Regions from separate parts of the Anoxybacillus sp. ST70 genome, predicted to be linked through region 1. Evidence: riboswitches for the same ligand, from Rfam matches in the RefSeq annotation. Region 1 holds a riboswitch; each other region holds the start of a gene.

What was found. Region 1 has a riboswitch for thiamine pyrophosphate ahead of thiM (hydroxyethylthiazole kinase). Riboswitches for the same ligand answer to the same signal wherever they lie in the genome.
Region 2: another riboswitch for thiamine pyrophosphate. It lies ahead of thiC (phosphomethylpyrimidine synthase ThiC); the one in region 1 lies ahead of thiM (hydroxyethylthiazole kinase).
Region 3: another riboswitch for thiamine pyrophosphate. It lies ahead of tenA (thiaminase II); the one in region 1 lies ahead of thiM (hydroxyethylthiazole kinase).

What each region holds. Positions count from the first base shown of each region.
Region 1 covers NZ_JAHZOF010000006.1:63,084-66,333, forward strand. Annotated here, with positions in the region: gene K1I43_RS09555 (enoyl-CoA hydratase) at 1-192, opposite strand, end outside; gene thiE (thiamine phosphate synthase) at 295-948, opposite strand; gene thiM (hydroxyethylthiazole kinase) at 950-1,741, opposite strand; TPP riboswitch at 1,801-1,916, opposite strand; gene hcp (hydroxylamine reductase) at 2,080-3,250, shown strand, end outside.
Region 2 covers NZ_JAHZOF010000004.1:205,275-208,524, forward strand. Annotated here, with positions in the region: gene K1I43_RS08080 (PH domain-containing protein) at 1-1,247, opposite strand, end outside; gene K1I43_RS08085 (PH domain-containing protein) at 1,237-1,689, opposite strand; TPP riboswitch at 1,825-1,939, shown strand; gene thiC (phosphomethylpyrimidine synthase ThiC) at 2,048-3,250, shown strand, end outside.
Region 3 covers NZ_JAHZOF010000009.1:9,957-13,206, forward strand. Annotated here, with positions in the region: gene K1I43_RS11835 (ABC transporter ATP-binding protein) at 1-771, opposite strand, end outside; gene K1I43_RS11840 (ECF transporter S component) at 775-1,365, opposite strand; gene tenA (thiaminase II) at 1,340-2,035, opposite strand; TPP riboswitch at 2,127-2,234, opposite strand; gene K1I43_RS11850 (class I SAM-dependent rRNA methyltransferase) at 2,368-3,250, shown strand, end outside.

The sequences.
Region 1 (3,250 bases):
AATGTCTCCCCCTGCACAAAATCCCTTTCCTCGTCCACGAATGACGACAATATCTGCCTCGCTTTTTTCCACTTCTTTTAACGCTTGTAGCAACTCTGCTAACATTTGTTCGTTTAAAGCGTTCAACGCATCCGGACGATTCAATTCAATTGTTGCGACTCGTTCTTTATATGACAATACGATATGTTCCATTTTTCCCATCTCCCTCTTTCATCTGTTCGTTTTTCTCTTTCGACACATATAAAGAAAATCCTGCATCAAAAATATAAACATTTAGTAATAAAAAAGACGACATTAACTGCCGCCTTTTTGTTTTGCATCCATCACCATCTCATATAGCTGCTTTGTTTGTTCCCGAATTTGTTCGGCACGGCAAATGGCCGAAATGACAGCGATTCCATCTGCTCCCGCTTCAATGACTTGTTTTGCTGTTTGGTGTGTAATCCCACCGATTGCCACAAGCGGAACGTGCTTTTCATGCGCGCGAATGTGCTTAATCATTGCCAATCCACATGCTTGTTTTGCATCTTCTTTTGAAACAGTTGGGAAAATTGGACCTAATCCAACATAATCGGCACGAGCAGAAAGCGCTTGTTTCACTTCATTCAAGTTGTGCACAGATACCCCTAAATAGCGATCCCCTATTCGATCACGAACACGTTCAGCTGCCTCGTCTTCTTGTCCGACATGAACCCCATCTGCCTGTAAGGTAAGCGCTAAATCAACATCATCATTTACAATAAAAGGAATGTTGTGAGCAAGACATCGCTCAAACAATTTCTCAGCTAAGCGATATTTTTCAACTCCTGTAAGTGCCCCTTTTCCTTTTTCCCGAAACTGAAACATCGTAATGCCACCTTCGATCGCTTCATCAAGCACAGCGAGTGGATCTTTCGTACAATCGACACTCCCCATCACAAAATATAAAGATAGTTTTTGCTTCATCATTTTATTCCCCTCGAATGTGTGCGTATTCATCTACTTCTTCTGCGCTCGTTTCGTATAAAGCATTCAGAAATGCAAGCTGAAAAGAACCAGGTGCTTGCGTTTGTTTGGCTGCTTTTTCAGCCGCTATACCGTAATAAGCGAGCGCAGCGACGGATGATTCTACGATGTTTTCTCCTACACTAGCAAATGCGCCTAATACCGCACTTAATAAGCAACCTGTTCCCGTTACTTTCGTCAACATCGCATCGCCGTTTGAAACGATCGTTACGTGTTCTCCATCTGTCACTATATCATTTTCCCCAGTTACAACGACTACACAGTGAAACATACGTGCTACTTTTTTTGCGACGTGCATGAGATCACCTTGAACGTCCCCTGCATCTACCCCTTTTGTACGTACTTGTTCTCCAGCAACGCTTGCGATTTCTGATGCATTTCCGCGCAAAATAGAAATGTTTACTTCATTCAATATACGTCTTGCTGTTTCCGTGCGATACGCTGTCGCTCCCGCCCCAACGGGATCAAAAACAACAGGAATGTTTGCTTCATTTGCCGCTTTTCCAGCAATCAACATCGCTTCTACGTCTGTTTCATTTAATGTGCCGATATTCAATACAAGCGCACGTGCCAAGCGCACCATATCAGCTACTTCTTCTTTGGCATACGCCATGACAGGAGATGCACCTATCGCAAGTAAACCGTTAGCAACAAAATTGGTCACCACCACATTTGTCATATTATGTACAAGCGGTGACTCCTTTCTAACGCGCGTTAACCATTGTCCAACATTCATCGTTCATTCCCCCTATAAAAAATAAAAACTAGTCGGAAAGAATCGACTAGTTTACATTGCCAAAACATAGCCTACTTCCCTCCGCTGGTACAAACCAGATCAGGTTCAAAGGGTTGGAAAACTGATTACGCGTTTTCCTCTCAGCCATCGCCATCCGGCACCCCTAGTAGTGTGATTCATTTAATTTTCTTTCATTTTAATACATTTTTTCTCATTATTCAATATAGAACATTGTCAATTTTCGTTCACATTTTTGTATAGAAGTGTGATATGTATCACTTACGTCACACATATTTTCCCCTATTGTTAAAGTGTTAATAAGAAGAGGAGGGGTTATGATGTTTTGTCATCAATGTGAACAAACACCAACAGGGGGATGTACAGTTGTCGGCGTTTGCGGGAAGGATGAAACGATTGCAAGCTTGCAAGATACTATTGTGTTTGCGTTAAAAGGAATTGCAGCATATCGCACGCATGCTCATCAACTCGGATACACAGATCCATTCGTCGACACAACAACACACGAAGCGTTATATATGACGTTAACAAATTCTAACTTTAACGTACAAGAGCATTTAGATATGGCAATGAAAGTTGGTAGAGCTGCCATTCGAGTCATGGAACTACTTGATCGGGCACATACGGAACGGCTTGGCATTCCTCAGCCCGTCCGAGTCACACAAAATAAAATTGAAGGAAAATGTATTCTTGTAACAGGACATAATTTATTTGCTCTCGAACAGCTATTAAAGCAAACGGAAGGAAAAGGAATTAATATTTATACACACTCAGAAATGCTTCCAGCACACGGTTACCCACAATTAAAAAAATACAAACATCTAAAAGGAAATGTCGGAAAAGCATGGTATGATCAACGTCGCTTATTTGAAAAGTTTCCTGGCGCCATTTTAGCGACAACAAACTGTGTCATGCCAATTAAAGGTTCGTACGCTGATCGCATGTTTTCATACGATGTGGCAGGATTAGAACATGTACAAAAAATTGAAAATGACGATTTCACACCGTTAATTGAAAAAGCATTACAACTTCCAGAAGCAAATATCGAATCAGAAGAAACATTAGTGACCGGTTTCCATCACGAAACAGTCATTCAAATTGCGCCTGAAATTATTCAAGCTGTAAAGGAAGGAAAAATTCAACGCTTTTTCGTTATTGCAGGATGTGATGCTCCTGGAAAAGGTGGTGAATATTATCGCTCATTAGCAACATCTTTACCAGAAAACACCGTCATTTTAACGACATCTTGTGGAAAATTCCGCTTTAACGATGTGGATTATGGTGTTGTTCCTGGTACAAACATTCCGCGATATATTGACTTAGGACAATGCAATAACTCGATTTCAACAGTAAAAATTGCGATGGCGCTTGCAGAAGCGTTTGGCTGTGAAGTGAATGAACTGCCTGTTAGCATCGTCCTTTCGTGGTTTGAACAAAAAGCGGTTGCCATCTTACTCGGATTGTTTAGTTTAGGCATTCAAGACATTCGAA
Region 2 (3,250 bases), on a different contig from region 1:
ATACGATGTTTTAACATATATACCGTTTTTATCGTCAGCCATCCACTTCTCAATGCTAGCTGCTCACTCTTAATCGTTACTCCCGCTCGTTTATAGCTTCGATAGCCGACATATACTGCGGGCACAAGGAGAAGGAGCGTTTCAAATCGCTGAAAAAATACGATTGTGATGACCGGAATGAGCATAACCGTATAGAGCGACCTCAACATATAGCGCCAACGGACACGTGTACATAACAATCGGAACGAATCGTGCAAACGATATTCAGGAAAGCACGTCGCAACAAGAGAAGCAACTTCATTTTTACGAACAAGCGGAAACAACACGAGACTTCCATGTCTTCCATCATCAAGTGCCCCTCCGGCATGAATAAGGTGAACGGAAACGTAGCCAAACAAGTGCCGAATCGGACTTTCCTTCACTCCAATGGCTTGAACGCGCTCAATCGATGTAGAAATGCTCTTTTTTTGCAGCAATCCTGTTGTTATCGTTATCGTTTTGTTTTGTTTGACAACTGTAAAATTCATATAGCGAAAAAGATGACCGATCACAGACAATACGTAAGCAATCATAAGAACGATAAACAACAAGACAAGTGTAGAAGCTGTATCGTCAGCGCGAAAAAATATGTTTAGCCGTTCAAACGGGATGAAATCATTAAAATCGGAAAGAAATGCGCCAATCGCTGCAATGACTCCAAAAGCACCACCACTTGTGGTCGATAAAAACAAAGCGTCACGAAAACGAAGTGTAAATATGGTAGCCGCCTTATCTTCTATTTCTATACATATATTTTCTCGTTTTTGGTGATGCACCACTCGCTCTATTTGCTTTGCTTCTTCTATGGAAACCGCTGAAAGTATTACTTCTGGTTCATCTATTTGCCTGCCAGCTGTTTCAATATGTACTTGTACAACACCTACAAGCCGCTGAAACACCCCTGACGAATATGAAATACCTTGAATACGTTCAAATGGAATATACCGTTTCTGTTTTACAAATATCCCTTGTTCAATATACATGTCATTTTCTTGTAAACGATATGTAAATCGCTGCCACGACATATACCCAGCGAACATAGCGTAAAAAAGAAATAAAAACAAAGGCAGCCAATCAACGAAAGGATCACCTGTTTTCTTTTTTATTGCTAGAAGCAAAGCAAGCGCCAAAAACGGTCCTTGCTTCAACCGCTTAACTATATAAATAACAATCGCAATCGGATGCAACCGTTTCTTTTCATGCATCATTTTCATCTTCCTTCACTAAAGAGGAAATGTAGTAACGCAACTTCTCTGCTTCTTGCTCATCAAGAAATGGAATTTCGTGCGCAGTTGCCGCTGTATAAATGTAAAGTGAAGCAAGTTTTTTCCTTCGTGCTAACGGACCTTGCTTTACATCAACATGTTGAATGCGAGGAATTGGAATAAGCGTACGCTTTCGAATCCATACCCCGTGCTCGAGTTCAATTTCTCGATCACGAATCATATATCGCCACCGCTCCCATTTCCAGCGCGGAACGAAAAAAACAAACAAAATCGCATCAGCAATCCATAAGCAGACGAGCCCCAAAACAACCCACATAGGAACGAAAAAATGAACAATCACGTATAAGAGAAGAAAAATAAATAAACGAATGACTTCATACATTCGCCACATCAACACGGCTCGGTTGGAAAGTACGTTTTCCATTTTTCTTATCTCCTCTCCTTCAATGCCTCCATTACCGCTACTTCTAAAATACGAACACCATCAAGTATATTTTCGAATATATATACTTTACAATATTTTTATCATATGCTAAATTATTTTTAAAGTTCATAATTTTACATCTACTAGGGGTGTCCAATAGCTTGGACTGAGAGAAGAACGCGCAAAAGTTCTTTGACCCTTTGAACCTGATCTGGGTGATGCCAGCGTAGGGAAGTAGATGGTGCGAGTGTAATTGACTTGTACTATTTGCGGACAAAATCAGGTTCTTTTTGCAGAACCTGATTTTTTTTACGCATTGGCATCGCTCCTAATAAAAAATGAAAAGGAGCGAATAAGAATGAACGATTTATTTTCCAACATGCTATTTCCCTCAAGTAAAAAGGTGTATGTGCAAGGAAGTCAAAAAGATATTTGTGTTCCAATGCGAGAAATCCAACTGTCGCCAACAAAGACAGAAACAGCGATAGTAGAAAATGAACCGATCCGCGTCTATGACACAAGCGGCCCGTATACCGATCCACTTTTTGAACCGAATATTCATAAAGGATTGCCAACATTAAGAGAAAAATGGATAGTCGAACGCGGTGATGTCGAAAAGTATGAAGGAAGGTTTCCTAATGCGAACTTACCTTTTCGACGCAAACCGATGCGCGCCAAAAGAGGAAGAACGGTTACACAAATGCACTATGCAAAACGGGGGATCATTACACCTGAAATGGAGTTTGTCGCAATTCGTGAACAAATGGATCCCGAATTTGTTCGTCAAGAAGTTGCGGCAGGAAGAGCAATTATCCCAGCTAATATTAACCACCCTGAAAGTGAACCGATGATTATAGGAAGTAAATTCCATGTGAAAATTAACGCAAATATCGGAAATTCAGCTGTCACATCTTCCTTAGAAGAAGAAGTTGAAAAGATGCTTTGGGCGATTCGCTGGGGAGCTGATACTGTCATGGATTTATCAACAGGAAAACATATACACGAGACACGAGAATATATTATTCGCAACTCTCCTGTTCCGATCGGTACCGTCCCTATTTATCAAGCATTAGAAAAAGTCGGCGGTGTCGTCGAACATTTATCGTGGGACATTTTTCGTGAAACATTGATCGAACAAGCAGAACAAGGTGTAGACTACTTCACTATTCATGCCGGCGTACTACTTCGTTACATCCCATTAACAATTAATCGAACGACAGGGATCGTTTCTCGCGGTGGTTCGATTATGGCACAATGGTGTTTAGCACATCACGAAGAAAACTTTTTATACACTCATTTTGAGGAGATTTGCGAGATTTTAAAAACTTACGATATCGCTATTTCACTTGGAGACGGATTGCGCCCTGGTTCTATTGCGGATGCAAACGACGAAGCTCAACTTGCCGAGCTACAAACACTTGGAGAATTGACAAAAATTGCTTGGGAGCATGATGTTCAAGTCATGATTGAAGGTCCGGGACATATTCCGATGCATAAAATTAAAGAAAATGTCGAAAAACAAATGGAAATTTGTCACGGGGCACCTTTTTATACATTAGGT
Region 3 (3,250 bases), on a different contig from region 1:
CACGTCTGACTCATGATACGGCTGCTGCGCTGTTTTTGGCTTTTCATACGTCTCCCACACTTGTGGATACCAAATGCCTTGTTCGGCAATAAACGAACGATACGTCGAAAATATATGGTCCGTTGGGCCATCAGCAATGATTTCACCACATGCGTTAAACAAAATGATGCGCTCAACAAAATCGAGAATATGATCAATTTTATGCTCAACGATAACAACTGTTCGGTCGTCCGCTACTTCTTTTAACGTTTCCCATACGGCTTTTGTTCCTTCTTCATCGAGAAGCGCTGTCGGCTCATCTAAAAATAACACATGCGGGTCAAGCGCCAAGACAGAGGCAATCGCTAACCGCTGCTTCATTCCTCCCGATAACGTTTGAATCGGCACGTGAACGTGCGGAAGACGAAGGTGCATGCGTTGAAGAACACGCTCGATTTTTTCTTTCATCTCCGCACGTGGCACACCGAGATTCTCAAGAACAAACGCAATTTCTTCATCGACGTACGGCATGCAAAACTGCGCATCCGGATCTTGAAACACATAGCCGACTTGCTTTGGAATGTGAAGCGCTTTTGCTTTCATCGGCACATCGATCGAGCGCGGAATAATGCCTGCCATCACTTGTAATAACGTCGATTTTCCACACCCTGATGGACCTAAAAGCAACACTTTTTCTCCTTTTTTAATCGAAAGCGATACATCGGTAAATAACCGTTTTTCCGCCCCCGGAAACTTTAAGCGCAATTGCTCAATGTGTATCAACGATGTCACCTTCTATTGATCAAGCGAGTCGTAATCTTCTTTTGTCGTCGGGCGCAACAGTTGCGTCACACCTGTCGCTTCGAGCGCTTTGACAAGCGAATAGGCAAATACCCCAGCAATGATGATCGCTCCAACGAAACGCGCACCGATAAATAATGTTAAATTCCACCACGCTAATTGATCAATATATCCTTTGTAAAAATCAAGCACTAATGAAGCGATTGTTGAACCGACGGCAGCAAGCGACACAACCGCCACGTCGAAACGTTTATAACGGAAAGCAGCGAAAACAAGCTCAGCCAGCAATCCTTGCACAAAACCGTAAAATAACACTTCTAGTCCCCACTCAGATCCAGCTAAAAACTCCCCTGAGGCAGCAGCGACTTCCGCAAGCAACGCCACTCCTGGCTTACGAATCAACAAATATGCCACTGTCGCAGCAATAAACCACATGCCATAAATGAGTTGATCGAGATGAAGTCCAAGCGGTTTCACCGCATAGTAAAGCGGTCCCCACACTTTATACACAATCCCAAACACAATCGCTACAACAACGGTCGTTAATACGTCTGTTAATTTAAGCCCTTTCGTTTGCATAAACATCCTCCTCTTCCATTGGCCAACGTTCTAATTTGTACGCCATATCCCAAAATAAATATTCATACTGACTGCTGATCCAAAAGTGTTGCTTCATTCGCTCTAAATCTTTTTCACTTACTGTTTTCGCTATGTCATTTAAGCGCGCAATTTGTTGTTCGACAAGCTGTCTAAACCAATCGGAGCCGTACGCTTCAATCCATTTCGCATAAATCGGATGATTCGGCTTACAATGCTTTAATCTCTCGCCAATTTCGTAATATAACCAATAGCACGGTAAAATGGCCGCTAATACATCACCGAAGTGTCCTGCAAACGCTGCCCGATACATATGTGACGTGTATGCATACGCGGTTGGTGCAGGAACAAATGATGCCTTTTCTTCTTCTGTAATGCCGAGCTCTTTCATAAACGTTTCATGTAAACGAAGCTCAGCTTCATACGTATTTTGCGCATGATTCGCCATGCTTGCAGTCGTTTGTAAATCGTCAGCCATCGCCCCGCCAAGCGCTTGCACTTTCGCGAAGTGTGTCAAATAATATGAATCTTGTAATACATAATACCGAAAACAACGTAAATCTAGCGTCCCTTCTCCTAGTTGTTTGACAAACGGATGATGAAAACTCGCTTCCCAAATCGGATCGACAGCTTTGCGCAACTGTTCTGAAAACAACATCTCCTCTCCCCCTTATGAAAAAATAAAAAACCACTTTCTTTGCGCAAAGAAAGTGGTTTTGTAAACGATGGAAATTGGCATATAGACACACTTCGCACCGTCTCCACTTCCCTACGCTGGTATGATCCAGATCAGGTTCTAAGGGTCTCAAAGGCACACTTTGATCTCAGCCTATCTAAAGGCCCCCCTAGTGGAATGCATTTGCATCATTCACTTTGTCACTAATATTAGCATATTTCATTGTTTTGTCAAATATTTTTCTCCATTATTTGCGCACATCGTGTTCTTCCTGTATGCTAAAGTAGCGAATATATAGTTCAGGAGTGGAATGTATGGCGAATGTATTTTTAAAACGAAAAAGAAAAAAGCGGCTTGAGCTTGGACATCCGTGGGTGTTTCAAAGCGAAGTTGACTATATTGAGGGAGACGTTGAGCCAGGTGATTTCGTCAACGTATATAACCATCAACGTCATTTTTTAGCGAAAGGGTACATTAACCCGAAATCACAAATGATCGTGCGCGTGTTAACGCAAAATCCAAATGATGAATTAAATGCTCAATTTTTTATGAATCGCATTCGGCAAGCGTGGGCGCATCGTGAGCGCATGATTCCGGGCGTTCGTTCATGTCGCGCCATTTATGGAGAAGCGGATTTTTTACCTGGGCTCATTGTCGATAAATACGAAGATGTGCTCGTTGTGCAAATTTTATCGCTCGGCATGGAGAAAAGAAAAGAATGGATTTTACAAGCGCTTCTCGACGTCTTTCAACCGAAAGCCATTTATTTGCGCAACGACGTCCACGTGCGTGAATTAGAAGGGCTGAAACAAGAAAAAGGATTTTGGTACGGCACGTGCGATACGAACGTACAAATTGAAGAAAATGGCGTCAAATATATTGTCGACATTGAAAACGGGCAAAAAACAGGGTTTTTCTTCGATCAGCGCCAAAATCGCGCCGCGATCAAGCCGCTCATTACAAGCGAATCGACTGTGCTCGATTGTTTTACGCATACAGGCTCATTTATGTTAAACGCCTGCTTATACGGAGCAAAACATGTGACCGCTGTCGACATTTCTGAACATGCGATTGAAACGGCAAAAAGAAACGCTGAGCTAAACGGATTTACAAACGTGGATTTCGTCGTTGCGAACGCGTTTGATTATTTAAGAGAATGTGTACAAAAGGGGGAAAAATGGGATGTCGTCATTATTG